Methylomonas sp. 11b: one gene and its partner. The protein of the gene in region 1 interacts with the protein of each later gene in a pairwise test. Links are inferred from orthologs where the notes say so. Each region holds a gene or a part of one and is shown in the gene's direction. Other genes may lie near its edges. The genes, in order: METH11B_RS0107000 and METH11B_RS0104480.

Evidence for each region.
Region 2: the proteins of METH11B_RS0107000 (region 1) and METH11B_RS0104480 interact in binary tests that used the Escherichia coli proteins (3 or more experiments, as listed by UniProt). The link is inferred for Methylomonas sp. 11b from one-to-one orthologs.

Annotation. Positions count from the first base shown.
Region 1 is NZ_KI911557.1:1,500,988-1,516,888, reverse strand. What follows is about bases 4,670-7,661. They hold METH11B_RS0107000 (protein-disulfide reductase DsbD), read left to right. Parts: upstream 4,670-5,053; coding sequence 5,054-7,270; downstream 7,271-7,661. Other genes in these bases: METH11B_RS0106995 (TlpA family protein disulfide reductase), read left to right, coding at 7,267-7,661; cutA (divalent-cation tolerance protein CutA), read left to right, coding at 4,755-5,072; METH11B_RS0107010 (FxsA family protein), read right to left, coding at 4,670-4,682. In the rest of the region: gap (type I glyceraldehyde-3-phosphate dehydrogenase), read left to right, coding at 1-169; pyk (pyruvate kinase), read left to right, coding at 178-1,611; uvrD (DNA helicase II), read right to left, coding at 1,678-3,843; METH11B_RS0107015 (YgaP family membrane protein), read left to right, coding at 3,945-4,178; more of METH11B_RS0107010, read right to left, coding at 4,242-4,669; more of METH11B_RS0106995, read left to right, coding at 7,662-7,794; aroQ (type II 3-dehydroquinate dehydratase), read left to right, coding at 7,907-8,368; accB (acetyl-CoA carboxylase biotin carboxyl carrier protein), read left to right, coding at 8,358-8,795; accC (acetyl-CoA carboxylase biotin carboxylase subunit), read left to right, coding at 8,816-10,159; prmA (50S ribosomal protein L11 methyltransferase), read left to right, coding at 10,225-11,109; METH11B_RS27685 (zinc-ribbon and DUF3426 domain-containing protein), read left to right, coding at 11,114-11,758; METH11B_RS0106965 (class I SAM-dependent rRNA methyltransferase), read left to right, coding at 11,765-12,961; METH11B_RS0106955 (hypothetical protein), read left to right, coding at 13,141-13,668; VPLPA-CTERM-specific exosortase XrtD, read left to right, coding at 13,856-15,457; gmd (GDP-mannose 4,6-dehydratase), read left to right, coding at 15,539-15,901. UniProt on the Escherichia coli protein: Required to facilitate the formation of correct disulfide bonds in some periplasmic proteins and for the assembly of the periplasmic c-type cytochromes.
Region 2 is NZ_KI911557.1:954,974-970,881, reverse strand. The notes cover bases 7,573-10,571. They hold METH11B_RS0104480 (DsbE family thiol:disulfide interchange protein), read left to right. Parts: upstream 7,573-8,806; coding sequence 8,807-9,337; downstream 9,338-10,571. Other genes in these bases: ccmI (c-type cytochrome biogenesis protein CcmI), read left to right, coding at 9,786-10,571; METH11B_RS0104475 (cytochrome c-type biogenesis protein), read left to right, coding at 9,334-9,789; METH11B_RS0104485 (heme lyase CcmF/NrfE family subunit), read left to right, coding at 7,573-8,807. Outside these bases: METH11B_RS0104530 (esterase family protein), read left to right, coding at 1-529; ATP-dependent zinc metalloprotease FtsH, read right to left, coding at 562-2,406; METH11B_RS0104520 (5-(carboxyamino)imidazole ribonucleotide synthase), read right to left, coding at 2,479-3,573; purE (5-(carboxyamino)imidazole ribonucleotide mutase), read right to left, coding at 3,570-4,067; cytochrome c biogenesis heme-transporting ATPase CcmA, read left to right, coding at 4,214-4,846; heme exporter protein CcmB, read left to right, coding at 4,837-5,511; METH11B_RS0104500 (heme ABC transporter permease), read left to right, coding at 5,511-6,272; heme exporter protein CcmD, read left to right, coding at 6,269-6,436; cytochrome c maturation protein CcmE, read left to right, coding at 6,433-6,867; more of METH11B_RS0104485, read left to right, coding at 6,864-7,572; more of ccmI, read left to right, coding at 10,572-10,994; hemN (oxygen-independent coproporphyrinogen III oxidase), read left to right, coding at 10,994-12,373; ald (alanine dehydrogenase), read right to left, coding at 12,663-13,778; METH11B_RS0104455 (ATP-binding protein), read left to right, coding at 14,042-15,703; METH11B_RS0104450 (GNAT family N-acetyltransferase), read right to left, coding at 15,721-15,908. UniProt on the Escherichia coli protein: Involved in disulfide bond formation. Catalyzes a late, reductive step in the assembly of periplasmic c-type cytochromes, probably the reduction of disulfide bonds of the apocytochrome c to allow covalent linkage with the heme.

The DNA of each region.
Region 1 (15,901 bases):
ATTGGTGTCTATGGACTTCAACCACAACCCACATTCTTCAATCTACGAAGCGGGTCTGACCAAAGTCACCGGCGGCAATTTCGTGAAAGTCCTGTCCTGGTACGACAACGAATGGGGTTTTTCAAACCGTATGCTCGATACCACGGTTGCTTTGTTCAACGCTAAATAAGGGTTTACATGCTGCTACGAAGAACGAAAATCCTGGCTACGCTGGGACCTGCTACGGACAAGCCCGGTGTACTTGAAGAGTTGTTCGAGGCTGGAATCGATGTTGTAAGGCTTAATTTCTCGCACGGTTCGGCGCAGGATCATATTGATCGCGCCAACCGCGTTCGCGAATTAAGCAAGAAAACCGGCCGCAGGGTCGGTATTCTGGCTGATTTGCAAGGTCCCAAAATCCGTATCGAACGCTTCAAAGACAACAAAGTCTGGCTGGAAGAAGGTCAGGATTTTGCCTTGGATATTAATCTGGGCAAACTTGACGGAGATAATACCCAAGTGGGTATCAGCTACGAACCTTTGGCTCGCGAAGTTAAACCCGGTACCCGTTTGTTGCTGGACGATGGCCGGGTAGTCCTGGATGTGGTCGATGTGATCGACAATACCCGCGTCAACACGAAAGTGGTAGTGGGCGGCGATTTGTCCAACAACAAAGGTATCAATTTGTTGGGCGGCGGCTTGTCTGCAGCGGCCTTGACCGATAAGGACAAGGAAGACATCAAAACCATTGCGGTGATTCAAGCCGATTACGTGGCGATCTCCTTCCCGCGCACCGCAGCTGATATGAACGAAGCCCGTGAGCTTTTGCAAGCAGCCGGTTCTTACGCCGGCTTGGTTGCCAAGGTAGAGCGTGCGGAAGCCATGGAAGTTATCGACGAAATCATCTTGGCCTCTGACGCGATCATGGTCGCGCGTGGCGACTTGGGGGTTGAAATCGGCGACGCCAATCTGCCAGCCGCTCAAAAACTGCTGATCAGTCGTTCGCGCGAACTGAACCGGGCCGTGATTACCGCGACACAGATGATGGAATCGATGATCGAGAATCCGATCCCAACCCGTGCGGAAGTATTTGATGTGGCCAACGCTATTGTCGACGGTACCGATGCGATCATGTTGTCCGCGGAAACTGCCTCCGGCAAGCATCCGGTGAAAACCGTGCAAGCCATGGTGCGTATCTGTCTGGAAACGGAAAAGCAACCTAGCGTGACCAAATCCATGCACCGGATGACCGACAAGTTCGAACGGATGGACGAAGCCATTGCGATGTCTGCAATGTATATGGCGAACCATACCAAAATCGCCGGGATAGCGTCTTTGACCGAATCGGGCTCCACGCCGCTATGGATGTCGCGGATTAGCTCGGATATTCCTATCTTTGCCTTCAGCAGCCAGGAACGCACCCTGGGTCGTGTGACCCTTTACAAAGGTGTATTCCCCATTCCGTTTGCCAAAGAGAAGATGGAATCGGTCAGCGTAACCGACAGTCTGATTAAGGCTTTGAAAGTCCGTGGTGTCGTAAAAGCGGGCGATGCGCTGATTCGCACCAAAGGCGATTTGACCGGCGCCAGCGGCGGCACTAACTCCCTGAAAGTTATCATCGTCACCGACTAATTTTTTAGTCGGCTTGCCTTGTTTCGCGGCGTTCGGTTTATCCGGACGCCGCGTCTTCAACCTATTCTAAGCAGCATCCAGTTTGGCATAAGCCAGCATCAGCCATTTGATGCCCGCGTTGCGGAAGTTGATTTGCACCCGTTCCTGTTCGCCTTCGCCTTCCATTTGCAGGACCACGCCTTCGCCGAATTTCTCGTGCCTGACAGGCTGGCCCAGTTTGTAAGTACCCTTGCTGCCCAGGCTTTTGGTTTGCGATGCGCTATTGGTCGCCGGTCTGCTGACGTTGGCGCGTAACCTGATTTCCTGAATTGATTCCTGCGGTAGTTCGCGCAAAAACCGTGAGGCGCGCGGATAGCTGTCTTTGCCGTACAGGCGCCGGGATTCGGCGTGGGTCAGATACAGCTGTTGCATCGCTCGAGTTATGCCGACGTAGCACAGGCGGCGCTCTTCCTGTAACCGGCTGGCGTCGTCCAGCGCTTGCTGAGAAGGGAATAGGCCTTCTTCTAAGCCCACTAGAAATACCAGCTTGAACTCCAAACCCTTGGCCGAATGTAGCGTCATTAACTGCACGCAATCTTCATCGACTTCGCCTTGCATTTCACCGGCTTCCAATGCGGCGTGCGCTAAAAACATGTCCAACTCGCCCATGTTCTCGGCGTTTTCACTATCGTAGTCGAACAAGCGCGCGGCGTTGACCAGTTCCTCCAGGTTTTCTACCCGGGCTTCGCCTTTGTCTTGTTTTTCTTTCTTATAAAGTTCGATCAGGCCGCTGGTCTCGACTACTTGTTTGACGGTTTCATGCAGACTCAGCTCTTTCGTCGTTTCGCCGAGCGCAAGAATCAGGTTTAAAAAGCCGCGCAAAGCATTCGCTGCGCGGGCCGGCAACTGATTTTTCTCCAACATCACCAAGGCTGCTTGCCATAGCGACAGCTGTTGTTCGCGGGCCAGAATCCGCATGTCGTCTAGGGTCTTGGCGCCGATGCCTCGGGTTGGCGTATTCACTACCCGTTCAAAGGAAGGATCGTCGTGTGGATTAGTCGACAAACGCAGATAGGCGAGGGCGTTTTTGATTTCCATGCGCTCGAAAAAGCGTAGGCCGCCGTAAACCCGGTAGGGCGTGGCGGTGGTCATCAAGCGTTCTTCGAATTGCCGCGATTGGGCGTTGGAGCGATACAGAATCGCTGTGTCGCTACGCAAGCCGCCATCCTTAACCCATTGCCGAATTTTCTCGACCACGAAATAGGCTTCGTCTTGCTCGTTAAACGCCGAATATAGAGAAATGGCCTGGCCTTCACCGGCATCGGTCCATAATTCCTTTCCCATCCGGTTGTCGTTGTTGGCGATCAAGGTATTGGCGGCTTTCAGGATATGGCCGCTGGAGCGATAGTTCTGCTCCAGGCGGACGATGCCGTGTTCGGGATAATGCTTTTGGAAATTGAAGATGTTTTCGATTTTGGCACCGCGCCAGCCGTAGATCGATTGATCGTCGTCGCCGACCACGAATAGATTGTTGTTGCCTTCGGTGAGTAAGCGCAGCCAGGCGTATTGAATGGTGTTGGTGTCCTGGAATTCGTCGACATGGACTTGTACGAAGCGCTGCCGATAAAACGCCAATAAATCTTCGTTATCGCGCAGCAATTCGTGAGCTCTGAGCAGTAATTCGGCAAAATCCACCAGGCCGGAGCGTTGGCATACTTCTTCGTACGCCAGATAAACTTGCTTCATCTGCCGGTTATAAAAATCGCCGCTGTCCTGCATGTGCTTGGCGCGGATGCCTTCGTCTTTTTGCGCATTGATAAACCATTGCGCTTGCTTGGGCGGCCATTTGCTGTCGTCCAGATTCAGGTTTTTCATCAGCCGTTTGATGATGCGCAATTGGTCGTCGCTGTCCATTACCTGGAAGGTTTCCGGCAGATTGGCTTGCTTGGCGTGTTGCCGCAGTAAACGGTGAGCCAGGCCGTGGAAAGTGCCTATCCACATGGCGCGGGCTGGAGTCTCCAGTAACTCTTCGATACGGTTGCGCATTTCGTTGGCGGCTTTGTTGGTAAACGTTACCGCCAGGATGTTATAAGGCGAAATCTGGTTGACCTGGATGTGCCAAGCGATGCGATGGACCAGCACCCGGGTTTTGCCGCTACCGGCGCCGGCCAGTACCAGCATGGCTTGCATCGGGGCAGAAACGGCCAGACGTTGATCGTCGTTTAGAGAGGTGATGATAGAAGAGACGTCCATTTTTTATAACTTGCAGATTTTGAAGAGCTGTGTATATTTGCTTGCCTTTAAGGGAAAGCCGTGCGTCGGGACTAATAACTACAACACAGAGAGGATTGGAAATGAGCTTCGATTATAAACGTTTGATCAAATTTGAGCACAACATCGGCGAGAAAGATAAGAAAGTCCGCATGGTTTCAGGGGTGGTACTGCTGAGCGTTTCGCTGTTTACCGCCAGCATATTGATGTTGTTGGTTGGTTTGGCCTTGGTTGCGACCAGTTATTCAGGCTGGTGCCCGGCATATTCGAGTTTGGATAAAAATACCTTGGGTAGCAATACGGCTTCCGAGGGCTAATCAGCCTTAGTTGCTGGCTCCGAATCCGCGATTCCGGCGCGGATTCGGATTCAAGAGACTTTGTTAATCTTGTTTGTTGTATTCGCCTTCGATAATAGTCTGCGAATTGCGTGCTTGTTGAAATACCGGGCCCACCTGGGTTTGCAGCAAATGGTGCTCGATGATGTACTGAGCAATCTTTCTGCGTAAGGTCGGGATTAGGCAAGCGAAGCCGAGCATGTCGGTGAAAAATCCCGGTGTCAATAACAGCGCTCCGCCTACCAGCAAAATGGGGCCTTCGATCATTTCATAAGCCGGAATTTCGCCTTGCGCCAACCCGGACTGGAAGCGCTGCCAGGTGGCGAAGCCTTGACGACGCAGCAGCCAAGCACCCAGTACCGCCGTAAACACCACCAATAGAATAGTGGGGAAGGCGCCGATCAAGCCGCCAACTTGCAATAGCACGTAAATTTCCACAAACGGCACGATCAAAAAAGCGATAAACATAATTTGCATGGTTTTCATGGTCAGCTCGGTTGCGGTAAAAAGCCGCTAATACTAAGAGCATCTTGGTGCAATTTCCAGGATAATATCGCGATGTATCAATTGATTCTTTGTACCTGCCCGGATGTAGAGGTTGCCGACAAGCTTGCCGGCGTTCTCATCAGCCAAAAATTAGCCGCCTGCGTCAATATACTGCCGGGTGTGCGTTCGGTTTATGAGTGGCAGGGCCAAATCGAAACCGCTCAGGAACATTTGCTACTCATCAAAAGTCATCAAGACCGTTATGCGGCGATTGAGGCGACCTTGAAAAGCCTACACCCCTACCAACTCCCGGAAATTATTGCGGTTGCGATAGAACGCGGCTCGCTGGACTATTTGAAATGGATAGACTCATGCCTTGGCATCGACTGATTTTATTATGTTTGTTGGCTGTTTTTTGGCGCACTGCGGCGGCGCTCGATAGTCAGGATTTTTTGCCACCGGAGCAAGCATTTAAGTTAACGGCCACAGCAGGCACCGCCGATAAAGTCGAATTGCACTGGCAGATAGTCGAAGGCTACCACCTGTATCGGGATAAAACCAAGTTTCAATCGCAGACCGAAGCGATTCAACTGGGTCAGGCAGTCATGCCGGATGGACTTGTTGAGCATGATCCGAGTTTGGGCGAAGTGTCGGTCTATCGAAATGCGCTCGACGTGGTGTTGCCGTTGATTAATCCAAACCGTCAAACCCAACTGAAGCTGTTGGTTAAATATCAGGGGTGTGCTGATGCCGGCGTCTGTTATCCCCCGCAAAAAGTGCTGCTGGATGTTGCCTTGCCGTTAGCGCCGCCCGCTGCAAATAGCGGAGCGCTTAATCAATTTGTGAAAGGCTTAAAGGGCTTGACGCCGGGTTTGTTTTCAGAGGAGTTGTTGCCGCCGGAGCAAGCGTTTCAGTTCTTCGCCAGTCTGAAAGATCCAAATACCGTGCAAGCGAGCTGGCAAATAGCCGAAGGTTATTACCTATACAAAGATAAGTTGTCGCTTAAATTGCAGGGTGTTTCGCAGACGCAATTGACGCCTTTGCAGCTTCCGGAAGGGGCCGCCTACCACGATGCGGAATTTGGCCAGGTGCAAATCTACCGCAGTCAGATCAGCATCGACGTACCGCTACTACGCGGAAGCTCGGCGGCCGAAACGATCAAATTGCTGGCAAAGTTTCAAGGTTGTGCCGACCGTGGGGTCTGCTATCCGCCGATGCAAGCCGAAGCGAGTTTGGACTTGCCGGCTGCGGACGCCTTGGCACCAGTCAAGCCGGCTGCGGTAGCCGAGTTGTCGGAGCAGGACAAAATCGTCAATGCTTTGCGACATGATAGTTTAGCGCTGACTTTATTCAGTTTTTTTGGATTCGGTTTGCTGTTGGCCTTTACGCCCTGTGTATTTCCGATGATCCCCATTTTATCCGGGATCATCGTCGGTCACGGCGACCAAATCGGCACCCGTAAGGCATTTTTGTTGTCCTTGAGCTACGTGTTTGCCTCGGCTTTGATGTACACCGTATTTGGTGTGCTGGCAGCCTTGTTCGGCAGCAACCTGCAAGCCACATTTCAAGAGCCTTGGGTGATCGCGGTGTTTTCGGGCTTGTTCGTGCTGTTATCGCTATCAATGTTTGGTTTTTACCATTTGGAGTTGCCCAAGTCCTTGCAATCAGTCTTGCATCACTCTAGCGATAAGCATCGCGACGGCTCTTATCTTGGCGCTGGCATTATGGGGGCGCTATCGTCGCTGATCGTAGGGCCTTGCGTGGCAGCTCCGTTGGCGGCGGCACTGATTTATATCGGTCAGACTGGCGATGTGGTGTTGGGCGGTTCGGCTTTGTTCTTGATGGGGCTTGGCATGGGGGCACCCTTACTGCTGTTGGGAGCGTCTGCCGGCAAGCTGTTGCCAAAAGCCGGGTCTTGGCTGAATTCCACTAAGGCGGTGTTCGGCGTAGCCATGCTGGCCGTGGCGGTGTGGATGCTGTCGCGGATTTTGCCGGCAGCGGTGACGATGTTTTTATGGTCTTTGTTGTTGGTTATTCCGGCTATCTTTCTGGGCGCCATCGATCCTCTGCCGGAATCGGCCTCGGGTTGGCGCAAGCTTTGGAAAGGGCTGGGTATCATCATGCTGGTGTTTGGCGTCTTGCAATTGATCGGCTTGAGTGCTGGAAACAGCAATCCGCTTCAGCCGCTGCAAGGAATGGGCTTTAATGCCCAGGCCCAGCCCGCTGCAGGTCTAAGCTTTCAGCGGGTGGCTTCGGTCGCAGAATTAGAGCAACGCATCCAGCAGGCGTCGGCCAGCGGCAAACCGGTGATGCTGGATTTCTATGCCGACTGGTGTATTTCCTGTAAAGAAATGGAGGCTTATACCTTTACGGATCCACAGGTAAAGCAGCAATTGGCGAACTTCGTGGTGTTGCAGGCCGACGTGACGGCGAATAATGAGGCAGATAAAGCCTTATTAAAACGCTTCGCACTGTTTGGGCCACCTGGCATTATATTTTTCGGCGCCGATGGGCAGGAACGGGCAGGGCAGCGCGTGATTGGCTATCAGGATGCCGCTACTTTTTTAAAAACCTTGCAACAACTATGAATAAGAAAATTATACTTACGGTGGTCGCCATAGCTTTTATTGGTTTAGCGGCGGGTCTGTTTGCCAGACAATATTTTTCTGCTACCGAGACCAGTCAACCGGCGCCGCAACTGAATTTCAGTTTGCCTGATCTGGCGGATCAGCCGCAGTCGGTCTCGCAATGGCAAGGCAAAATTTTAATTATCAATTTTTGGGCAACCTGGTGTCCGCCATGTTTGAAGGAAATTCCCGAGTTCATAAAACTTCAGGACGAGTATAAAGACAAAGGCGTGCAATTTGTCGGCATAGCCATTGAAGAGAAGCAGCCAGTAGAAGATTACCTGAAACGTATCAAGATCAATTATCCGGTATTGATTGGTGGCGAAGGGGCCACGATGTTGGCTCAACAGCTGGGTAATGTAATCAATACTGTGCCGTTCACAGTAATCATTAACCAACAAGGGCAAATTGTGCATCATCAGTTGGGCGAATTGACGCGAGAGAAAGTGTTGGAAGTGATTGGGCCGTTGTTGACGGCAAAATGACTGAAAAATCGGTAAAACGCTGTCTAATGAAGTGAAAAGCGGTTTATCTGGACAAAAACCTACAAATTAGGCAGAATTCCTTTTTGTTTAGTATTTTTGTTCAGCATCGGCAATGGCAAACCTCACTGTTCTCAATGGACCCAATTTAAATCTGTTAGGCATTCGAGAACCAGGGTTATACGGTAATAAAACATTGCAGAGTATCCAGCAGGCAATGGAGCAATTGGCCCAAACCCTTGGGCATCAATTAAGCTTTATGCAAAGCAATGCCGAGCACGAAATTATTGAACACATACATCAAGCTTATCGGCAGGGTGTCGATTTTATCATTATCAATCCTGCCGCATTTACTCATACCAGCGTGGCTATTCGTGATGCCTTGCTGGCAACCAAGATTGCATTCATAGAAGTACATTTATCGAACGTGCATGCCCGTGAGCCTTTCAGGAAGCATTCGTATTTTTCGGATATCGCCGTTGGCGTTATTTGCGGATTGGGGGCGAACGGTTACCAATTGGCTTTGCAAGCCGCTCATCAGATATTACTAGAGAGAACTCAGAACAATGGATATTAGAAAAATAAAAAAACTGATTGATCTTATCGAGGAATCCGATATTGCAGAAATTGAGATTCGTGAGGGCGAAGAATCAGTAAAAATCAGCCGTTATTCGGCGGCTGCGCCCGTGCAATATGCAGCGCCGGTTGCTGCGCCCGTGGCCGCCGCAGCGCCGGTTGTTGCGGCCGCTCCAGTTGAAGAAAAAGTCAGTGGTCATGTGGTTAAGTCGCCCATGGTCGGTACCTTTTACCGTTCGGCGTCGCCCGGTTCTGCGTCGTTTGTCGAGATTGGTCAGTCGGTTAGCAATGGTCAAACCTTGTGCATTATCGAAGCCATGAAAATTTTGAATCAGATCGAAGCGGATAAAAGCGGCAAAATCAAACAAATTCTGGTTGAAAACGGCCATCCGGTCGAATACGGCCAACCTTTGTTCATCATCGAATAACCGACAAAGGGGCTGGACTAATGTTTGAGAAAATTGTTATCGCCAATCGCGGCGAAATTGCTTTGCGTATTTTGCGGGCCTGTCGCGAATTGGGCATCAAAACCGTGGCGGTGTATTCCGAAGCGGACCGCGATTTAAAACACGTAAGATTGGCCGACGAAGCTGTCTGTATTGGGCCTGCCGCGTCCGCCGGCAGCTACTTGAATATCCCGGCAATTATCAGTGCCGCCGAAGTGACAGATGCCGAAGCCATCCATCCCGGTTACGGATTCTTATCCGAAAACGCCGATTTTTCGGAGAAAGTCAGTCAAAGTGGCTTTGTTTTTATCGGTCCGAGGCCTGAAACCATTCGGATGATGGGTGACAAGATCGCCGCAAAAAAAGCCATGCAGGCAGCGGGTATCCCTTGTGTGCCGGGTAACGGCGATCCTTTGGGGGAAGATGATGAAACCAATCTGAAAATGGCGCGGGAAATTGGTTACCCGGTCATTATCAAAGCGGCTGGTGGTGGAGGCGGTCGCGGTATGCGCACTGTGCATACCGAAAGTGCTTTGGTGAATGCGATTGCAATGACCAAGGCTGAAGCCGGTACCGCGTTCGGTAATAGCACCGTCTACATGGAAAAATTTCTGGAAGATCCGCGTCATATCGAATTTCAGGTGTTGGCGGACTCGCACGGCAATGCGATACATTTGGGTGAACGCGATTGCTCAATGCAGCGCCGCCATCAAAAAGTCGTCGAAGAAGCCCCTGCTCCTGGCATTACCGAAGAGCAACGTAAGCAGATGGGTGAGCGTTGCGCGCTGGCTTGTCAGGAAATCGGTTATCTAGGTGCGGGGACTTTCGAGTTTCTCTACGAGAAAGGTCAATTTTATTTCATAGAAATGAACACGCGGGTGCAAGTCGAGCATCCGGTCACCGAGATGATTACCGGTTTCGATATTGTCAAGGAGCAACTTCGGATTGCTGCTGGCGAGCCTTTGTCCATCACGCAAGAGCAGGTGAAGTTTACCGGTCATGCAATCGAATGTCGGCTAAATGCCGAAGATCCGAAAACCTTTATGCCTAGCCCAGGGGTGATCGATCAATTCCATATGCCAGGCGGGCCTGGCATCCGTTGCGAAACGCACATTTATAATGGCTATAAAGTGCCGCCGTATTACGATTCCATGATTGGTAAGTTGATTGCGCACGGCGACGATAGGGCGAGCGCGATCGCCCGGATGAAGACCGCGCTGAGCGAAATGGTGATAGACGGCATCAAAACCAATATCCCATTGCAACAAAGCATCATGGCTGACGCGGCGTTCGCCCAGGGTGGGCAAAATATCCATTATCTGGAAAAGAAATTGGGTATCCATTAATTCGGCTTGGGCGAGGAGATTAATAAAGTGGCGTCTCCTTTCCCAGCTAAAAGCTTTTTATAACTATGGCCTGGCATCAGCTTTCCGTTATCACCGACGAAACCACCGCTCCCGACATATCGGAGTTTTTCAGCGAACTGGGCGCGGTTTCGGTGACTTACAGCGACGCCGATGATGAGCCGGTGTACGAGCCGGCCATCGATCAAACAAAAATCTGGACCCGTACCCGGGTCACCGCCTTGTTCGAGCTCGATACTGATCCGGATATCGTACGCAACTTGCTGTTCAATCAATTCATAGGTCAGCCCTTGCAGGAATGGATAGCTGAGGTTTTGCAGGATCAGGCATGGGAACGGGCGTGGATGGAGCATTTCCAGGCAATGAAGTTTGCCAATCGTTTGTGGATTTGTCCCAGTGGTCAGGAACAGCACGAGCCCGGCACGGTTTGCATGACTTTGGATCCGGGCTTGGCGTTCGGTACTGGAACGCATCCGACTACTGCATTATGTTTGGAGTGGTTGGCCGGTAACGATATTAAAGACAAAGTATTAATCGACTACGGTTGTGGCTCGGGGATTCTTGCCGTGGCCGCGCTGTTATTGGGCGCCAAGCAGGCGCATGCGGTGGATATCGATCCGCAAGCGTTGACCGCCAGTCAATACAACGCCGAAAAAAACCAGGTACAGCAACGAATCGATTATTATCTGCCCGAACAGTTTTCCGCGTTTGCAGCTGATCTGGTACTCGCCAATATTCTCGCTAAACCGCTGATTGAGCTGGCCGCAACTATTGGCGCATTTGTCAGGCCGGGCGGGCAGTTGGTTTTGTCGGGAATTTTGAACGAACAAGCCGAATCTGTAGCAGCAGCTTATCGCGAGCAGGGCTTCGTTGTTGCGCCGCCGGTCAGTCAGGAAGACTGGTGTCGATTGGACGCCTATAAAACTGACTGAATAGATGTATAGCCGATGTCCGCATTGCGCTAAGCAGCACGAAGTTACCGTCGAGCATTTGCGGCAATCGCGTGGGTTGTTGGATTGTAAGGTATGCGGCAATTCTTTCGATGCGTTGCGATTCCTTAGTGAAGATGAGGATGTGGTGCTAGCGGATGAGTCGCCATATCCGGATGATCAAATTTCAGAAAAGCGGCCGCAGACTCCGGCGGTTTGGTTTGTCGCAACCAACTTGGCGTTGCTGTTATTGCTGGCGCAAATCCTGTATTTCGAGGGCTATCGTTTAACTATGCAGCCGCAGTTCAGGGCGGGTTTGGATAAAGTCTGTGCAGCCTTTGCTTGCCGGTTAGCGACGTATAAAAATATTGAGGAATTCAGCGTTTCGCATAGCGATTTGCGGGTTCAGAGCGATAGCAGCTATTTGTTTAGCGCCGTGCTTAGCAATCAGGCACCATTTGCGCAAGTGGCGCCGGATTTGAAGTTGAGTGTGTTGAATTTTAATGGACAGGTTATTGCAGAGCGGGTGTTTCGCACTACAGAGTACCTGTTAAGACCAACGGGACTAGCCCCAGAGCAGACGGTCGAAATCCGTTTGGCTATTGTGGCGCCTGCCGCGTCAATTGGCGGTTACACCTTTACCTTACTTTAGGGCAATATGAGCTACCCGGAACTGTTTCTGAAAAAAAACGAAGACAAACGCCTGCGGCAAGGGCATTTGTGGGTGTTCAGTAACGAGGTTGATAGCCAGCGCAGCCCATTGGAGCATTTTACGGCCGGCGACCTAGTCCTTGTCCACGATTCCGGCGGTAAGGCTTTGGGCATAGCTTATGTCAATCCTCATGCACTCATTTGCGCGCGCTTGTTGACGCGTAAAACCAATATCAAAATCAGTGAAAGTTTTTTTAAAGCGCGCTTGATTCAAGCTTTGGGTTTACGCGAGCGCTTGTTCGATAGACCCTATTATCGCTTGGTGTTTGGCGAAAGCGATGGCCTACCGGGCTTGGTGGTTGACCGCTTCGGCGCTGTGCTTTCCGTGCAAATTACTACTGCGGGAATGGAGCGGTATAAGGATTTGCTGGTCAAGGTTCTACTTGAGCTGCTGGCGCCAACCGCTATTCTGCTGAAAAACGATAATAGTCAGCGCCAGTTGGAAAGTCTGTCCTTGGAACCGGAACTGGCTCACGGTGAATTGCCTGAGCAGTTAATAATCGAAGAAAACGGCCTACGTTTTATAGTCAATGTCGCAGAGGGCCAGAAAACCGGCTGGTTTTACGATCATCGCAACAGCAGGGCGCAGCTTGCGCAAGCTTGTCATGGTTTAAAGGTGTTGGATTTATTCAGTTATGCTGGCGCCTGGGGTATTCCCGCCGCAGTGGCAGGCGCTGCGGAAGTGTGTTGTGTGGATAGTTCAGAGAGCGCGTTGGCTTTAGCCGCGGCTAGTGCCGAGTTGAATCAGGTGCGGGATAAAATGCAATTCGTGCGCAGTGACGTCTTCGAGTTTTTGAAGCAAGCACGTGAACAGCAGCAGCATTACGACGCGATCATACTGGATCCGCCAGCGCTGATTAAACGCAAAAAGGATTTCAAAGCCGGGTATGAAGCCTATCGACGCTTGAATCATTTGGCGCTACAAGTTTTGTCGAATAATGGTATTTTGGTCTCGGCGTCATGTTCGCATCATTTGAGTAGAGATAATCTGCATGAAATTCTGCGCTCTTCGGCGCGCCACATTGATCGACACCTGGTGTTTTTCGGTGCCGGTAGTCAAGGCCCGGATCATCCGATTCATCCCGCCTTGCCGGAGACCGATTATTTGAAAACCTTTTTTTGTGCAGTATCCAGCCGGCTATAGTCAATCATGGTGGATTCCAAGCCCCAATGCGGTTTGTGCGGTCAGCGGGTGTTGATTCCCGGTTTTGAGCTCAATACTTTGCTGGGCGAAAAAAAATTCTGTTGCGAAGGTTGTCGCAGCATTTTTCAACTGCTCAATAGCGAGCAAATAATAATAACGACTCCAGAGGAGAAAGAAACATGAAAGCCTGCGAATCTTGTGCAGACCGCGTCAATATCGGCTGCCATCATAAACAGATGCCGGTAATATCCAGAGCTATCGGTTTGCTGTTTATCTATTTGCCGATTTTGACCTTGCCGTTTGTGATTACCAGTGCTTATTTGACTTATTTCAGTCTGAAATTGGTCGGTGCGGAAAATGTCAAAAAATGGGGAGATTTTTTACCGGCCAGGGCGAGTCACCGGTATGATTTAAAAAATCAGATTACGATGGACGGATCATTCAAATTCAGCATGGCGCAATCGAAATTATTCTGGATTTTGAATTGCACTTGGTATTGTCCGGTGAGCGTGGGCTTATTCGAATGGCATGCTTACTTGGTGAAGGTGGTGGAAAACTGGTGGTGTCCATTTACCCATGACCGTAAAAACAGCTACACAGACGGTGCTATCGATCAATCTTTTTGGCATATTTACCCTGAAGAAAAAGCTAAATTGAATGAAGAAGACAAAAGAAACCCGATTTTCACTGTCGACCCCGATGCCTAAAGGTATGTTATTTGCCCGTAATGATGTGTCACTTGGCTTTAATAAAGCTCGGGGATAATGGTTAGATTTACCGGTCAGCGCTATTGCGATTGCTCGGGTTAGTAAGTAGGACCAAATTTCCATACCGCGTAACAAATAGTGCCGGTATGGGAGAAATTTAAACATCAATTCTTATTTTCGACACGGAATGAATACAGAGAATACGAAACCGGCCATTGTCTGGTCATTATGGGGTGCGGCTTTATTGCTGCTGTGCGTGGTGTTCAGAGATAGCCTTATCGAAATGGCGACGACATGGACTAACGTCGAAGAATACAGCCACGGCTTTTTCATCCCTGTCATCACCATTTATCTGCTGTGGGCGCGGCGCGGCGAACTGGTTTTGGTCGAAGGATTTAATGCATCGCTGCCCGGGCTTGGCATTATAGGCTTAGGATTGATTCTTTTTATTCTGGGCGGGTTGGCAACCATAAAAACCATGGAGCAGTATGCGTTTCTGGTGGTTTTGACGGGGATGTTTGCCAGTGCTTTTGGTCTACGCGGGTTGCGGGTTGGCGCTATCCCCCTGTTGTTTCTAATTTTCATGGTGCCGTTTCCATCCTTCATACTGAATAACTTGTCTTCAAAGCTGCAATTGATTTCGTCCTGGCTGGGCGTGGAATTCATACGGGCTTGCGACATCATGGTTTACCTGGAAGGGAATGTTATCGATTTGGGCAGCTATAAGTTGCAAGTGGTCGATGCCTGTAGCGGATTGCGTTATTTGTTTCCGTTGGCCAGTTTGGCTTTTCTGTGCGCATATTTGTTTAAAGGCCCTTTCTGGCAGAAATTGCTGATTTTTCTGTCCTCGATGCCGTTGACTATTTTCATGAACAGTTTCCGGATAGGTGTCATCGGGGTCCTGGTCGATAACTGGGGTACGGAGATGGCTGAAGGGTTTCTACATGATTTCGAAGGCTGGGCGGTGTTTTTACTCTGCATGCTGCTGCTATTTATCGAGATGTGGGTGTTTAGCCGAATTAGCGGTAGGAAACTGGCAATGGGCGAACTAGTGCAGATTCCGGAAGAATGGAGCCACACGGCAAGTCGAAATATTGCCGCGATATTGAACAAATCGGTTTTCGCTGTGCTGCTATTGCTTTGTATAGGCGCAGGCGCTTCAGAGGTCTTTAAGGGGCGAGAAGACATCATTCCAGCGCGAAAAGCGTTTTTAACATTTCCGACAACGTTGGGAAGTTGGCAAGGACGGAATGACTATTTAACCCAATTTTATCTAAACGAGTTGAAATTGACGGATTATGTCATTGTCAATTTCGTTCAGCCTGAAACCCGGAACAGCGTTAATTTTTACAGCGCGTATTACCAGTCTCAACGTAAGGGCGCCGTGGTGCATTCGCCACGCAGTTGTATTCCTGGAGATGGTTGGCAGATTAGCAGTTTCGAACAGCGAGAGTTCGCTGATTTGCAACTGGATGGCCAGGCATTGCAGCTTAATCGGGCCATCATCCAAAAAGGCGAAAGCAGGCAATTAGTGTATTTTTGGTTTCAACAGCGCGGCCGGATGATAACCAACGAATATATGGTCAAATGGTATTTATTTTATGATGCCATCACTATGAATCGCACCGACGGGGCGTTGATTCGCTTGGTAACCCCTGTGGACAAGGCGGAAGATATTGTCGTCGCCGACAAACGGCTGCATCTATTTTTAAAAGATTTGTTGCCTGAGTTGCCCTCCTATTTGCCGGGTAAGGTCATTGAGCCCGTTTATTCGGCTTTGCCGGGCTAACCAATCAAGACGTCGGTTTAATTGACCGACGACTTTAAGGCCGTTTTACGTCGAATTGACTCAAAAGAAAAGGAGCTGTAAATGAGTAGAAAAAAAGCATTGATCACTGGCATAACCGGGCAAGACGGATCCTATCTTGCCGAGTTTTTGTTGGAAAAAGACTATGAAGTGCATGGCATCAAACGGCGCTCTTCATTATTTAATACCGAGCGCGTCGATCATATCTATCAAGACCCGCATATCAAAGATCCGCAATTTTTTCTTCATTATGGCGATTTGACGGATAGTTCGAATCTCACCCGTATCCTTAGCGAAATTCGTCCGGATGAAGTCTACAACTTGGGTGCCATGAGCCACGTCGCTGTATCGTTCGAATCTCCCGAATATACCGCAGACGTTGATGCTATGGGTACATTACGGCTTTTGGAAGCCATTCGTTTTCTC
Region 2 (15,908 bases), 550 kb from region 1 along the record:
TATTGATCATGAAACTTTTTACTGTTTTTGGCGGCGGCCGAAAGACCGTATTCAGCGGCACATGTTTTTCGAAGACTACATATTGAACGAAATCATGCCGTTCATGGCCTTGAAGAATCCGCACCCCTGCGTCATTGCTCACGGCTGTAGTTTGGGCGGTTATCATGCGGCTAATATTGCTTTCCGCCATCCACATTTGTTTAAAAAATTAGTAGCCTTCTCCGGTCGATTCGATTTGACGCTGGAAGTGGAGTGTTTCAAAAACCTGTTCGACGGCTACTACGACGATCATGTTTATTTCCACACGCCAACGCACTTTCTACCAAACCTGAACTGCGAAGCGCAATTAAAGTATTTGCAGCAAATGGAAATTACTTTGGTGATCGGTAAGGAAGATCCGTTTTTGCAGAACAATCATGAGTTAAGTCACATATTAGCAGCCAAGGGTATTCCCCACGCCTTGTATGAATGGGAAGGTCGCGCGCATCAGGGTCACTACTGGCGCAGAATGGCCCCGCTGTATATCTGACAGAAACCAGTTCTGCTCGGGAAAAAAGCGTACTACTGCGCTGGTGTGTTCCCAGCGTCCAGTGATTGTTTTACATCAGGCGCTGGCGGAGCGATAGTTCGCCCTTGCATCAATTCATCTATCTGATGTTTGTCCAATGTTTCCCAGTCTAGTAAGGCTTGCGCCATATTGTGCAGAATATCGATATTTTCCTTCAGCAGGGTTTCGGCTCTAAGATAATTATTGTCGACAATTAACCTGATCTCCCGATCAATCAAGCGCGCCATGTGTTCCGACATGGGTTTGGCTTGCGGTCCCAAGTAGCTGCCTTCGTTATCGCCGTAGTCCAACGGCCCCAGGTTATCGGATAACCCCCATTTGGTAACCATGTTGCGGGCTAATTGAGTGGCGCGTTGGATGTCGTTGCTCGCCCCGGTGGTGACTTTATTCTTACCGTAAACCAGCGCTTCCGCGGCTCGGCCGCCGAACAAGCTGGAGATTTGCCCTTCCAATTTGTCCTTGCTGGCGCTGTATTCATCGCGCTCCGGCAAAAACATCGTGATGCCCAACGCACCGCCGCGAGGCATGATGCTGACTTTGTAAACCGGATCGTGCTCCGGTACCAAACGTCCGACAATGGCATGTCCGGCTTCGTGGTAGGCGGTCATCAACAGGTCTTCGCGGCTCATGATCATCGTCCGCTTTTCCGCGCCCATTATGGTTTTGTCGCGGGCTTTATCCAGGTCGTTCATCGTGATTTCCCGCTGATTATTGCGGGCGGCGAATAAGGCGCCTTCGTTGATCAGATTGGCCAGTTCGGCACCGGAAAATCCCGGCGTGCCGCGCGCCAGATCATTCAAATTGACGTCATCGGCTAAGGGTACCCGGCTGGAATGTACCCTGAGAATTTGCTCGCGGCCTTTAATGTCCGGCAGGCTGACTTGCACTTGCCGGTCGAACCGTCCGGGGCGCAGCAAGGCTTTATCCAATACATCGATGCGGTTGGTGGCGGCGATGACGATGATGCCTTCGTTGCCGCTAAAGCCGTCCATCTCCACCAGCAATTGATTCAGGGTTTGTTCGCGCTCTTCCGTGCCGCCCATATTGCCGGGGCTGCGTTGCCGGCCGACCGCATCGATTTCGTCGATAAAAATGATGCATGGCGCGTGTTTTTTGGCTTGCACGAATAAATCGCGCACTCTGGATGCGCCAACCCCGACAAACATTTCCACGAAGTCAGAACCCGAGATAGAGAAAAAAGGTACACCGGCTTCCCCGGCAATCGCCCGCGCCAGCAGTGTTTTACCGGTGCCGGGAGGGCCGACCATCAGCACGCCTCTGGGGATTTTACCGCCCAAGGCTTCGTATTTGCCCGGCGCTTTCAGAAAATCGACCAGTTCCGCGACGTCCTGCTTGGCTTCCTCGACGCCGGCAACGTCGTTAAAACGAACCTTTACCTGATTCTCCGTCATCAACTTAGCTCGGCTTTTACCGAAATTGTTTTGTGCGCCGGCACCCAGCAGTTGCTTACGCATGAAATAAATCAATACCCCAATCAGCAAAAAGGTCGGCGCCCAGGAGTAAAACACCTGCATGAATGTCGATTGGGTTAAAGGTCTTTGTACGACGATCTTTACACCGTTCTGCAATAGATCGTCTATCACCGTCACATCGCCGGGGCTATATGCGGTAAAACGCGTGCCGTTATGCCTCAGGCCATCAATGGCTCGGCCGTCGATCACCACTTCGGCTACCATTTTGCCGCGCACATCCTGGATGAAGTCGGAATAAGGAATATCGCCTTGCGATTTATAGGTGGCAGGGGCAGGATTAAAAATTACAAATGCTGCGATGGCGATGCCGGCCAATATGAACAACAAGAACAAAATTTTTTTCATGGTTGTGGCCTCTATGTTTTGCGGAGCGATTTTGGTTTGCATGCCAAAACCGCCCAGATTCAAGCTAAGAGATCATGATTCGTCGACAGCCAGCGCCAGATCGGCCAAATGCTGCAACGCTTCCCGGTAGGCGGTTTCAGAATCGGTTCTGATCGTGGCATGCGCCACTTTTCGGCCCTTGCGCGGGGTTTTATCGTACAGATGCAAATGCGCGTTGGGAATGTTTAGCAGTTGCGCGTCGTCGGCTAGGCCGCCGATAAAATTCACCATGCCGGCGTAACCGCGTGGCTTTGTCGAGCCTAACGGTAAATTCAGAATCGCCCGCAAGTGATTTTCGAATTGACTGGTTTCCGAGCCTTCTATCGTCCAGTGGCCGGAATTATGCACGCGCGGCGCGAATTCGTTGGCCAATAACTCACCATTCAGGTCAAATAATTCCAGCGCAATCACGCCAACATAATCCAGTTTTTCCAGCAATAAACTGACGTAGTTTTCGGCAATCGCTTGTTCGGGATCGTTAGTGCAACATTCGGCAACGCGCAAAATGCCGCCGCGATGTTGATTTTCAGACAAAGGGTAGTAGGCAATTTCGCCGGATGGACTGCGGGCGGCGATAATCGACACCTCGCGCTGAAACGGCACAAAGCCTTCGACGATGGAGGCGGCGCCCTGCATGCTGTACCAGGCTGATTCCAATTCCTCTGCCGATTTTATAACCACTTGGCCTTTGCCGTCATAGCCCATGCGCCGGCTTTTCAAAATAGCCGGATAGCCGATGTATGGCATGGCTTTTTGTAAATCGATCAGGCTATCGATAGCCGCGAACGGTGCGGTGCGAATGCCTAAGTCTTTAAAGAAATTCTTTTCCAGAAGGCGGTCTTGTGCAACGGCCAACGCGCCAGCAGGCGGATAAACTTTGGTGTGGCTGGATAGAAACTCGGCGACATGCGCAGGCACGTTTTCGAATTCGTAAGTGACGATGTCAGCTTTCTCGGCCAGTTCCGCCAATAAGTTCGGGTCGTCGTAAGCGCCTAACAGATGTTCGCTTAAACCGGCAGCACCGGCATTGGGATCGGGATCGAGGACGATGAATTTTAAGCCCAGCGGATAACCGGCCAACGCAATCATTCTGGCGAGCTGGCCGCCACCTAAAATGCCAATTTTCATCCGGTCACCAGTCTTGGGTCGGGGGTGGCGATTACGCTGTCGGTTTGTTGTTGACGATAAGTGTCGAGAGCAGGGCGGTATTGCGGATGTTTATTGCTGATAATCGCGGCTGCCAGCAATGCGGCGTTGATGGCGCCGGCCTTGCCGATGGCCAATGTGCCCACCGGAATGCCGGCCGGCATTTGCACGATGGATAATAAAGAATCCATGCCGTTCAAGGCTTTGGACTGTACCGGTACGCCCAAAACTGGCAATGCGGTCTTGGCGGCTGTCATGCCCGGCAAATGCGCGGCACCGCCGGCGCCAGCGATGATCACTTCCAAACCTTTGCCTTCCGCGCTCTCCGCATACCGAAACAACTTGTCGGGGGTGCGATGGGCCGAAACCACTTCGACTTCATGCGGAATATCAAGGTGTTCTAGGGTTTGCGCTGCATGTTGCATGGTTTCCCAATCCGAGGTGGAACCCATGATGATGCCTATCAATGCGGTCATGCAAAATCTCCGGTATCTGCGATAAATCAAAACGGGCCCGATTATCGCATAAATGGGGAGATTTTCTCTGTAGGCAAATTGCGAACTATGCCGGGCTTAATGATAAGATAGCGCCCCTCGTAACGTGTCGGCCTAAGGACGGATGAATGGAAAACTCGCAACACGCTTCGCTGCAAGCCAGTGAGTTATCGTGTTTTCGCGATGAGCGCTTGTTGTTTTCCGATTTGAGTTTTGAATTGCATCCTGGTGAAGTGTTGTTACTGGAAGGTGCCAACGGCAGTGGTAAGACCTCGCTGTTGCGGATTCTGTGCGGATTTAGAGAAGCCGATGCCGGCGAGATTTATTGGTACGGTAGCAAAATTTCAGATAGTAATTATTACAACGACATGGCTTATGTCGGTCATGCCGACGGCACTAAAAAGGAATTGACCGTGTTGGAAAACCTGAAGTTTGCGTTGGCGTTAGGTAGCGTCGGCAAATACAGTATTGATCAGGCCTTGGACAAAGTACAACTCGCGGGATTCGACGATAACCCCGTGCATACCTTGTCGGCTGGCCAAAAGCGTCGCTTATCGTTGGCGCGCTTGTTGATTACGCATAACTTGCTGTGGATACTTGACGAACCGTTCACCTCGCTGGATAGGCAAGGTATTAAATTGATAGAGTCGCTGATGGCCGAGCATATTGCCCAAGGCGGCATGGCGGTGTTGACCTCTCATCACGATCTGAGTATGGCCAATCTAAATTTGAAGCGCATTCATCTGCAAGCATGCCAATAATTGGGGCATTTTGGGCGATCATTCGCCGGGATTTGTTATTGGCGTTTCGACGCCGCGCGGAAATGGCTAATCCGCTATTTTTTTTCGTGTTGGTGGTGACCTTATTTCCGCTAGCAGTGGGAGCACAGCCCAATCTGCTGCGCACAATGGCGCCGGGTGTGATTTGGGTTTCCGCGTTATTGGCGGCTTTGTTATCCTTAGACGGTTTGTTCCGCAGCGATTTTGACGATGGCTCGCTGGAGCAAATGCTGCTTAGCCCGCATGCTTTATCAATATTGGTGTTGGGCAAAATTATCGCCCATTGGCTGGTCACCGGCCTGCCTTTGTTGTTGGTGGCGCCATTGCTGGCGGTGTTTTTGGGCTTACCCGAGCAAGCCATGGGAACTTTATGGCTGACGCTGATCTTAGCTACGCCGCTCCTGAGCCTAATCGGCGCCATCGGTGTGGCGTTGACAGTGGGTTTGCGCCGGGGCGGCATGTTGCTTTCCTTGTTGGTGTTACCGCTGTATGTGCCGGTGTTGATCTTCGCCAGCGGTGCTGTCGATAGGGCCGCCAGTGGTTTGCCGGTCGACGCCCAACTGAATATTTTATTGGCTATGTTGCTGTCGGCACTGGTGTTAGTGCCGTTGCCAACCGCCGCCGCGTTAAAAATGAGTGTTAATTGATGTCTTGGATCCCTGCGCCGGTTAGCCGGTTTTTTCATCGTACTTCCTCGCCACCGTATTTTTATGCGTTGGCGGATCGTTTCATCCCTTGGCTGACGGTTATTTTTATAGTGCTGCTCGGTGCTGGTCTTTATGGTGGCCTATATCTTGCCCCTACCGATTATCAGCAGGGAGATAGTTACAGGATTATTTATATCCATGTGCCGGCGGCCTGGATGTCCTTGTTTATTTACGTGCTGATGGCGGTAATGGGCGGGATCGCTTTGATCTGGCGCATGAAACTGGCAGAGGTGATGCTGATCAGTAGTGCGCCGATTGGCGCCGGCTTTACCTTTGTGGCCTTGGTGACCGGTTCCTTGTGGGGCAAACCGATGTGGGGTACTTGGTGGGTGTGGGATGCGCGCTTAACCTCAGAATTGATCCTGTTGTTTTTGTATCTGGGTGTGATCAGTTTGTACGGCGCCATTGAAGAAAAGCGGGCGGCGGCGCGAGCGGTCTCGATTCTGGCACTGGTGGGGGTGGTGAACATCCCGATTATCCATTACTCGGTGCAATGGTGGAACACGCTACATCAAGGCCCGACGGTCAGCAAAATGGATAAACCTTCCATACACGTCAGCATGCTTGTTCCCCTGTTGCTGATGGCGGTGGCTTTCAAATTCTATTATCTGATTGCGGTATTACAGGCCGCCAAACTGGAATTACTGAAGCGCGAAACTAGCTCGCAATGGGTGAAGGCGCTGTTGGAGAAACAAGCATGAGCTGGGAAAGCTTTTTATACATGGGCGGTTACGCCGTCTACGTTTGGCCTGCCTACGGCGTGACCGCACTGGTATTGATCGTCAATATCGTGTTGCCGGTTCTGCAACGCAAGCAATTGCTGCGTGAGCTCACAATCAAACAAAAACGGTCACAGGCGCGATGAAACCGATACGAAAACAACGCCTGTTTCTGATCATCCTGATGCTGGCGGGCCTAGGCTTGGCGGCAACTTTTGCGTTAAAAGCCTTCAACGAAAATCTGATGTATTTTTTCTCCACCAGTGACGTGGCTGCAGGCAAAGCACCGAGTAATGCGGTGTTTCGCTTAGGAGGCATGGTGGTTAAAGGCAGCGTGGAACGGCCCAATGCGGATTTATTAGTGCGCTTTAAACTCAGCGATTTTGAAAAGGAAGTGACGGTGGAATATTCAGGTATCTTGCCGGATTTGTTCAGGGAAGGGCAGGGCATTGTCGCTAAGGGTGCTTTGGACGGCCGCGGCGTGTTTGTCGCGGAGGAAGTGTTGGCCAAACACGATGAAAATTACATGCCGCCGGAAGTCGCCGGCAGCCTGAAAAAACCGGCGGCGCAGCCATGATCCCTGAAATCGGCCACTTCGCATTAATTTTGGCCTTATGCATGGCAAGTGTACAAGGCGTGTTACCAATTTTCGGAGCCGCCAAATCGGTTACCGGCTGGGTGCATATCGCCAGGCCGGCGGCATTCGGGCAATTGCTGTTCATCGGTATCGCCTACGCGTGTTTGACGGCCAGTTTCATCAGTCATGATTTTTCCGTGGCTTATGTTGCACAAAACTCCAATACCGCACTGCCGCTGATTTATCTTATTTCCGGGGTATGGGGCGCGCATGAAGGTTCTTTATTACTTTGGGCTTTGACTTTATCGATTTGGACTGCGCTGGTCGCTGCCTTTAGCCAACACATTCCCGACGCCACCCGGGCGCGGGTGCTGGGGGTGATGGGTTTGGTCAGTATCGGCTTTATCCTGTTTTTATTGCTGACTTCAAATCCCTTCGAGCGCTTGTTCCCTTACCCAGCCGAAGGCCGGGATTTGAATCCGTTGCTGCAAGACCCAGGCTTGGCCATTCATCCGCCGATGCTATACATGGGCTATGTCGGCTTTTCTGTGGCCTTCGCGTTTTCGATAGCCGCCTTACTGGAAGGGCGATTAGACGCAGCCTGGGCCCGCTGGTCCCGGCCCTGGACCAATATCGCCTGGATGTTTTTAACGGTGGGTATCACCCTGGGCAGTTGGTGGGCTTATTACGAACTCGGTTGGGGCGGTTGGTGGTTTTGGGACCCTGTAGAAAACGCGTCCTTCATGCCCTGGCTGGTTGGAACGGCTTTAATTCACTCGCTGGCAGCTACCGAAAAACGCGGGGTGTTTAAAACTTGGACCGTGTTGTTGGCGATTTTCGCGTTTTCTTTGAGCTTGCTGGGAACCTTCCTGGTCCGCTCCGGGGTGTTGACCTCGGTACACGCCTTTGCCAGCGATCCAGCACGTGGCTTGTTTATCTTGATCTTCCTGGCCTTGGTGGTCGGTGGTTCACTGCTGTTGTACGCGATTCGTGCACCGCAAGTAAAAAGCCACGCCCGCTTTGAATTAGTCTCCAAGGAATCGGTATTGCTGGTCAACAATGTACTGCTGGTCGTCACCGCCGCCAGCATCTTGCTGGGGACCTTGTATCCGCTGGTGGTCGATGCCTTGGGCTTGGGCAAATTGTCGGTTGGCCCGCCGTATTTCAACGCCGTATTTATTCCGCTGATGGCGCCATTGGCCTTGGTGGTTGGTCTTGGCGTGTTGATGCGCTGGAAAAGCGACGACCTGAAAGCACTGGGCTTACGGGTACGTTGGCTGATAGCCGCTTGCGTGGCCCTGGCCTTATTGACGCCATTACTGATGCCGTTTTATTCCTGGGGAGCCGCCTTGGGTACTGGCTTGGCGTTATGGACGCTGGCGATTACCGGCCTGGCTTTCAAACAACGCCTGCAAAGCTGGTCCTGGCAACGCTTGCAACAAATTCCTGCCGGTTTTTACGGTATGACCGTGGCGCATTTGGGTATCGCCGTATTTGTGATCGGGATTACCTACACCTCGGTCTATAGCATCGAACGCGATGTGCGCTTGGCACCGGAAGAAACCCTGGATCTATTCGGTTATGTGTTTCAATTTCATGGCGTAAAAAGCACTGAAGGTCCTAACTATCGGGCCGAGCAAGCCTATCTGACTGTCAGCCATAACGGCGAAACCGTCGCCGAATTATCACCGCAAAAGCGGGTGTATCGGGTGCAAACCATGCCAATGACCGAAGCGGCCATCGATGCCGGCGTATTCCGCGATTTATTCGTAGCCTTGGGTGAGCCTTTGGATAAACAAGGCGCCTGGAGCTTGCGGGTTTACTACAAAGCCTTCATCCGCTGGATCTGGATGGGCGGGGTATTCATGGCCTTGGGTGGTCTGATTGCCGCCTGCGACCGCCGCTATCGTTTGCTTAACAAACCTCTTACGCAAAGTTAATGAAGTATCTGTTACCGCTATTCTTGTTCATCGCCTTGGCGGTTTTTTTGGCGATCGGCTTAAACCTTAACCCGCGCGAAATCCCTTCGCCGCTGATCGACAAACCGGCGCCCGCCTTCAATTTGCCGATTCTGGCGACGCCTGAGCAACGCCTTAGCCAAGCTGATCTTAAAGGCAAAGTCTGGCTGTTGAATGTCTGGGCCTCCTGGTGCGTATCGTGCCGCGAAGAACATCCCTTATTGATCGAGCTGGCCAAACAAAATAAGGCGCTGCTGGTGGGTTTGAATTACAAGGACGAAATACAGGCCGCGAATGGCTGGCTGAGTAAACACGGCAACCCTTATAACGTCAGCGTGATGGATGCAGATGGTCGCACCGGCATCGACTACGGCGTTTACGGTGTACCGGAAACCTTTGTCATCGATAAACGCGGTGTTGTCCGGTACAAGCATACCGGGCCGGTGCAACCGGGCGATCTGGAAAAAATCTTTCTGCCCTGGATTCAACAATTGGAGGCGGAAAGCGCATGAAATTTCTCTATGCCCTGATGTTATCGCTGCTGGTGTATCAAGCTCGCGCCGACATTGAATACCGCGATTTCAAACAACCCGAACAAGAACAGGCGTATCAAACCCTGATTTCCGAACTGCGCTGCCTGGTTTGTCAAAATCAAACCATTGCCGACTCCAATGCCGATCTGGCCAAGGACTTGCGCCGCCAAGTTTATGAAATGCTGCAACAAGGCAAATCCCGCCAAGACATCGTCGATTTCATGACCGACCGCTACGGCGATTTCGTGATGTACAAACCGGCTTTATCACTCAAAACCCTGCTGCTTTGGCTAGGCCCCGTGCTGTTCTTAGTGATCGGTTTGGCGACAGTGTGGGTATTGCGCAGCAAGCCCACTGGCACTGAGGAAGCGTTAAGTAAAGAACAGCAGGCCAAGCTCGATAGCATTCTGGACAAAGGTGACGACGCGTGAATCTTGAGTTTTGGCTAATCATAGCCGTTTTAGTGGCGCTGGCCTTACTGGTGTTGTTACCGCCCCTGTTTAAGCTGACGCCGCTACGCACCGCCGACGGCGAGCAACGCAATACCAGCATAGCCCGCCAACAACTCGCCGAGCTTAAATTGCAATTGCAAAACGGGGTATTGTCGCAAGATCAATATGATGGGCAATATCGCGAACTACAGTTAACTCTGCTGGACGACCTTGAAGGGCCGGCGGTCGTCGCGGCAAACCCTAAAACCGGGCGCTGGGTAGTGCCGCTCATCGCGCTTGGCTTGCCGCTCATGAGCCTGTTTTTATACGGCATGTTGGGTGAACCGCAGGCATTAGCTAAAGAAGAGTTGGTGCGTAGCAATCAAAAAACCGCGGACAATGTGGCAAACATGGTCAACCAGTTACTAGAGCGGCTTAAAAAGCAGCCGGATGATCTGGAAGGCTGGATGATGCTGGGTCGCTCATACATTTACATGCAGCAATACCAAAACGCCGCCGATGTCTTCGCCGAGTTGAACAAACGCAAGCCCAACGATCCTGCTGTGATGTTGCACTACGCCGACGCTTTGGCGATGGCGCGTAACGGGCAAATGGCCGGCGAACCCGCCGAATTGGTTTTTCAGGCCTTGAAGTTGCTGCCGGAAGATCACACCGCCCTATGGCTAGCCGGGATGGCTAAAGCCGAAGCCGGGGATTTCGCGCAAGCGATAGGCTATTGGCAGAAACTCTCCGGTTTGCTGCCTGCTGATAACGAAAGCCAGCAACAATTGCAGAAAATGATCCAAATGGCAGAGGCCGAACAGCAAAAGCCGCAGGGCGCCGCATCATCGGCCGGGTCAGTTGATATTCAGGTGAAAGTAGTGATGGACGATGCTTTAAAAACCAAAGTGGAGCCTCAACACACTGTCTTTATCTACGCGCAAGCCATTAGCGGTCCAAAAATGCCATTGGCGATCATCCGTAAACAGGTATCCGATCTGCCGGCCAGTGTGGTGCTGAACGACAGCGTGGCGATGCAACCGCAAACCCATCTGGCCGATTTAAAGCAACTGCGCATCGTCGCCCGGATTTCCAAAACCGGTAATGCGATGTCACAGCCCGGCGATTTGCTGGGTACGGCGCAACTGGATGCGGTAGAAGGTAATCCCAGCGTCAGCATTACCATCAATCAAGAAGTGCAGTAATGGATCAATCAATCAAATTCGACTTGGACTTAATCAAACGCTACGACAAGTCCGGTCCGCGCTATACCTCGTATCCCACTGCATTGGAATTGCACGAAGGCTTCGGCGAAGTCGAATATTTACAGCATATTCAAAAATCCAATGCCGCCGGCGGGCCGCTGTCGTTGTATTTTCATATTCCGTTCTGCGATACGGTGTGTTTTTACTGCGCCTGCAACAAGATCGTCACCAAAAATCGCGCGCACGCTGTGCCGTATTTGGAAAACCTGTGCCAGGAAATTGCCATGCAGGGCAAACTGTTCGATAACAGCCGCCCGGTCAATCAATTGCACTGGGGCGGCGGCACGCCGACGTTTTTAAGCTACGAGCAAATGAAACAGTTGATGGATACCACCCGTCAGCACTTTAACTTACGCGACGATGACAGCGGCGAATATTCCATCGAAGTCGATCCGCGCGAAACCAATGATTTAACCATCGCCCAATTGCGCGAGCTGGGTTTTAACCGCATTAGTTTAGGTCTACAGGATTTCGATCCGGATGTGCAAAAAGCCGTGAACCGCCTGCAAAGCCAGGAGCAAACCTTCGCGGTGTTGGAAGCGGCACGTAAGGAAGGCTTTCGTTCCACCAATATCGATTTAATCTACGGCTTGCCGCTGCAAACCGAACAAACCTTTGCCAACACGCTGGAGCAGGTGCTGGCTTATGCGCCGGATCGCTTTTCGATCTTTAACTACGCGCACATGCCCAGTCGCTTCAAAACCCAGCGGCAGATCAACGACAACGATTTGCCGACAGCGGCGGTGAAGCTGGAAATCCTGCAAATGGTCGGCCAGAAACTGACCGATGCCGGTTACGTTTACATCGGCATGGATCATTTCGCCAAACCCGATGACGAACTGGCCGTGGCGCAGCGCGAAGGCAAGCTATATCGCAACTTCCAAGGCTATTCCACCCATTCCGACTGCGATTTAGTGGGCTTGGGTGTGACCTCCATCGGCCGGGTCGGCGATGCCTACATGCAGAACTACAAGGAACTGGACGAATACGACGCGGCGATCTCGCAGGGTAAACTACCGGTGTTTCGCGGGGTGGATTTAGATGAAGACGACAAACTACGTCGGGCCGTAATTACCCAGTTGATTTGCCATTTCGAGCTCAGCTTCGGCAAAATCGAAACCGAGTTTAAAATCGATTTTGCCGAGTATTTTGCGCCCGAGCTGGAAAACCTGCGGCTGATGAAAGATGACGGCTTGCTGGAACTAAACGCCAATAGCATCAAAGTGTCTTCGGCAGGCCGCTTGCTGATCCGCAATATCTGCATGGTGTTTGACAAATACCTGGCGCAGAAACAGCAGCAGTTCTCTAAAGTGATCTGAGTTTAAGGCTCCGAGTTGGTTTCGATTTGATCACCCGATAAAGAGCGGTAAGTCTTCCCAACACAGGTTAATTTTAGTTTGTGGGATTTAAGCAAATACTGTCATGCCCGCCTAGCCGCGGGCATTCAGTCAAACGTCGGCCCCATTCATACTGCCTCGATCTCGGCAATCCCTGCCGGAATCATGATCACCTTTTAGAATCTGACAAAGTGGAGTCCAGCAGAAACGCGGAAGCCCTGGCTTTACCGGGGGTGTTTACTAGGTATTCCGGCCGGACTGGGTGATTGGTTCAGCTCAGGAACTGATCCGGCGGCAGACAATTAAATCCAAAGGCATCGGCAATCCCTTGGCAAGTAACATTACCGGCCACGATGTTTAGCCCTTTTAGCAAAGCGGAATTCTCGCGTAGCGCCTGTTGCCAGCCCTTGTTGGCGAGTTGCAGGGCATAGGGCAGGGTGGCGTTGGTTAAGGCCAGTGTCGAGGTGCGCGGTACCGCGCCGGGCATATTGGCCACTGCATAATGCACGACGTTGTCGATTATATAAATCGGATCGGCGTGGGTAGTGGGATGGGTGGTTTCCACGCAACCGCCTTGGTCCACCGCCACATCGACGATCACCGCGCCGGGTTGCATCAATTTTAAATCTTCAGCGCGAATCAATTTGGGCGCGGCTGCACCGGTGACCAATACGCCGCCGATGACCAGGTCTGCTGTGCGAATTTGTTCCAGGATGGCATGACGGCTGGAAAACAATAGCTGTACATTGGCCGGCAAAATGTCGCTAAGTTGGCGCAGACGCTCCAGCGACAAATCCATTACCGTGACTTGCGCGCCCAAACCCGCCGCCATTTTTGCCGCCTGCGTGCCGACTACCCCGCCGCCCAAAATCAAGACCTTGGCCGGCAATACCCCCGGAACGCCGCCGAGTAACATGCCGCGGCCGCCATAGAGCTTTTCCAGATAATGCGCGCCTTCCTGCACCGCCAGCCGGCCGGCCACTTCCGACATCGGCGTCAGCAAGGGTAATTCGCCGGACGGCAATTGCACTGTTTCATAAGCAATACAAGTGGCGCCGGAAGCCAGATGCGCCTCGGTCAACGGGCGGTTGGCGGCAAAGTGAAAATAGGTAAATAGCGTTTGTCCGGGACGAATCCGCGACCATTCCGGTTCTATCGGCTCCTTGACCTTGACGATCATCTCCGCTGAGGCCCAGACTGGCTCGGGCCCGTCCACCAGCTGCGCGCCGGCGGCCTGGTATAGCGAGTCTTCAAAGCCGGCACCAACGCCGGCGCCGCTTTCCATGGTGACGCTATGGCCGGCGCTCACCAACGCAGCAACGCCGGACGGTACCACCGATACCCGGTTTTCGTTAGGTTTGATTTCCTTGGGTATGCCGATTTTCATATTCACCTCTTGTGCAATATTAAATGATGCCGGTTTGATGACAGCAATAATCAGACCGTAAGGCTTTGTCAGTCAAAAGTGCCAAATGTTCAACGACTTACTATTATGGGCGTGGCGCCATGTTGTCGCGTTTGTAGCGATTTGTTTGCCATTTTGGCGCAAAACCGCTGCTCTGTCCCTGGCGAATGAATAGACTGTTGTGGTCGGGACGGACCTTAAAAATCGTCTAAGCTTAGCCCAGCGGCTTTACCAGAGAGAACATCATGACGCAGCAAACGCAAAATATCCTGATCGGCCATTTAACCGAAGTCAGAGGCGACGGAATGGACGCCCGTATTACTGAAGAACATTCGACAGCGGCGCCCATCATCAAGCTCGGCGATGAAGAAATACTGGCCGGCCATATCGGTTCCTATGTGGTGATCCGCCAGTCGCATATCGGCGTGCTGGCGCTGGTGTTCAAGATGTGGGAACGCGATCGGTTTGACGCTGCCGGCAATCGCGCTACCGACCGCTTTATTGCCTTGATCCCGGTCGGCGAGTTGAACGAAAACAATGTGTTTATTCGCGGCGTCCGCCATTATCCGACGCCGGGTGCGGCGGTGTATGCTGTTGGGCTGAGCGAGATCAACGCTATTTTTTCTAAATTTCGCGATTACGAATTTTTTATTGGGCAGTTAGCCAGTCATAAGGATTATCACTTGAGCCTGGACCCGCGCGCGCTGTTTGGTCGGCATTTTGCAATTATCGGCCAGTCCGGTTCCGGTAAATCCTGGACCGTCACCAGCTTGATCCAGCACACGATGCGAGCGATGCCGAAAACCCACATGATCATGCTGGATCTGCACGGCGAATATTGCTGGAAGCGCCCGGACGGCACTATCGAATCGGCGTTTCCCGAAGAACAAGTCAATTACGTGGATGCAATGGACCTGGAAATGCCGTATTGGATGATGTCTTATGCCGAGTTGGTGGACTTGTTCATCGATAGAGACGACAGAGGTGCTTCGATGCAAATGTCTTTCATGCGCGAAGTACTGCAACAATTAAAGCGCAAGGAAGCCAAAGCCATTGGCCTGGGGGTGGTTTCGATAGATACGCCGATTTATTTTTCGCTGGCGGAAATGTATATGCAATTCAAGGCCGCTAACGAGGAGCGCAAGGATTTCGGTAAAACCAAGGGTGCTTTGTTCGGCCAGTTTGACGAATTTCTGGTGACCATGCAGAGCCGTTTCAATGACGTGCGTTACGACTTTTTATTGAAACCCAAAAAGCGCAACAACTCGGCCAGCATGGCGGACTTACTCAGACAATTCGTGGGTCTGGGGCAAAAAAAAGCCAACATCACCGTCGTCGATCTCAGCTCCGTACCCACCGATGTCCGGCCAGCGGTGTCCGCACAAGTCGGCCGACTGGCGTATGAATTCAATTATTGGAACCCGCGTCGCCGCGAGTTTCCGATTACGTTAATCTGTGAGGAAGCCCATGCCTATATCCCGCGCGAAAAAGGCGGGCAGTTCGACGGTACCAAGAAAATGATGGAAAGAATCGCCAAGGAGGGCCGTAAATACGGGGTGTCCATCGGCGTGGTCAGCCAGCGGCCCACCGAATTGTCTGAAACCATGTTGGCGCAATGCAGCTCGTTTATTTGCCTGCGCACCACTAACCCGGACGACCAGCAATACATTCGCGGTCTGGTGCCGGAGGCGGAAGGTGATTTGGCCGATATTCTCAGCTCCCTCGGCCGGGGGGAAGCGCTGGTGCTCGGCGAGGCCGCGCCGCTACCGACGCGAGTACAAATCTACCGGCCCAACCCGGAACCCAAAAGTAACGATGTCGATTACTACACCAGCTGGCGCGAAGGCCCGGATGACTTGGATGTGGAAGGCATCGTCGAGAATTGGCGCACGCAGAATCGGCATTGAGCGCTGACGGTTTATGTCTATTCCGGATACCAAATCAGCAAGGCGTGGCTGTCGGTTGTCCGGGCCACGGTAAAGTCCAGTGTCGCGTAAAACCTTAGCGCGCGTGGATTGTTCAACGCCGCGACCAAGGTCAGCGGCGCTCGGGTTTGCGCGGCGGCTAGCTGTAGGGCACGGATCACCTGTCCGCCGTGACCGCGATTCCGCG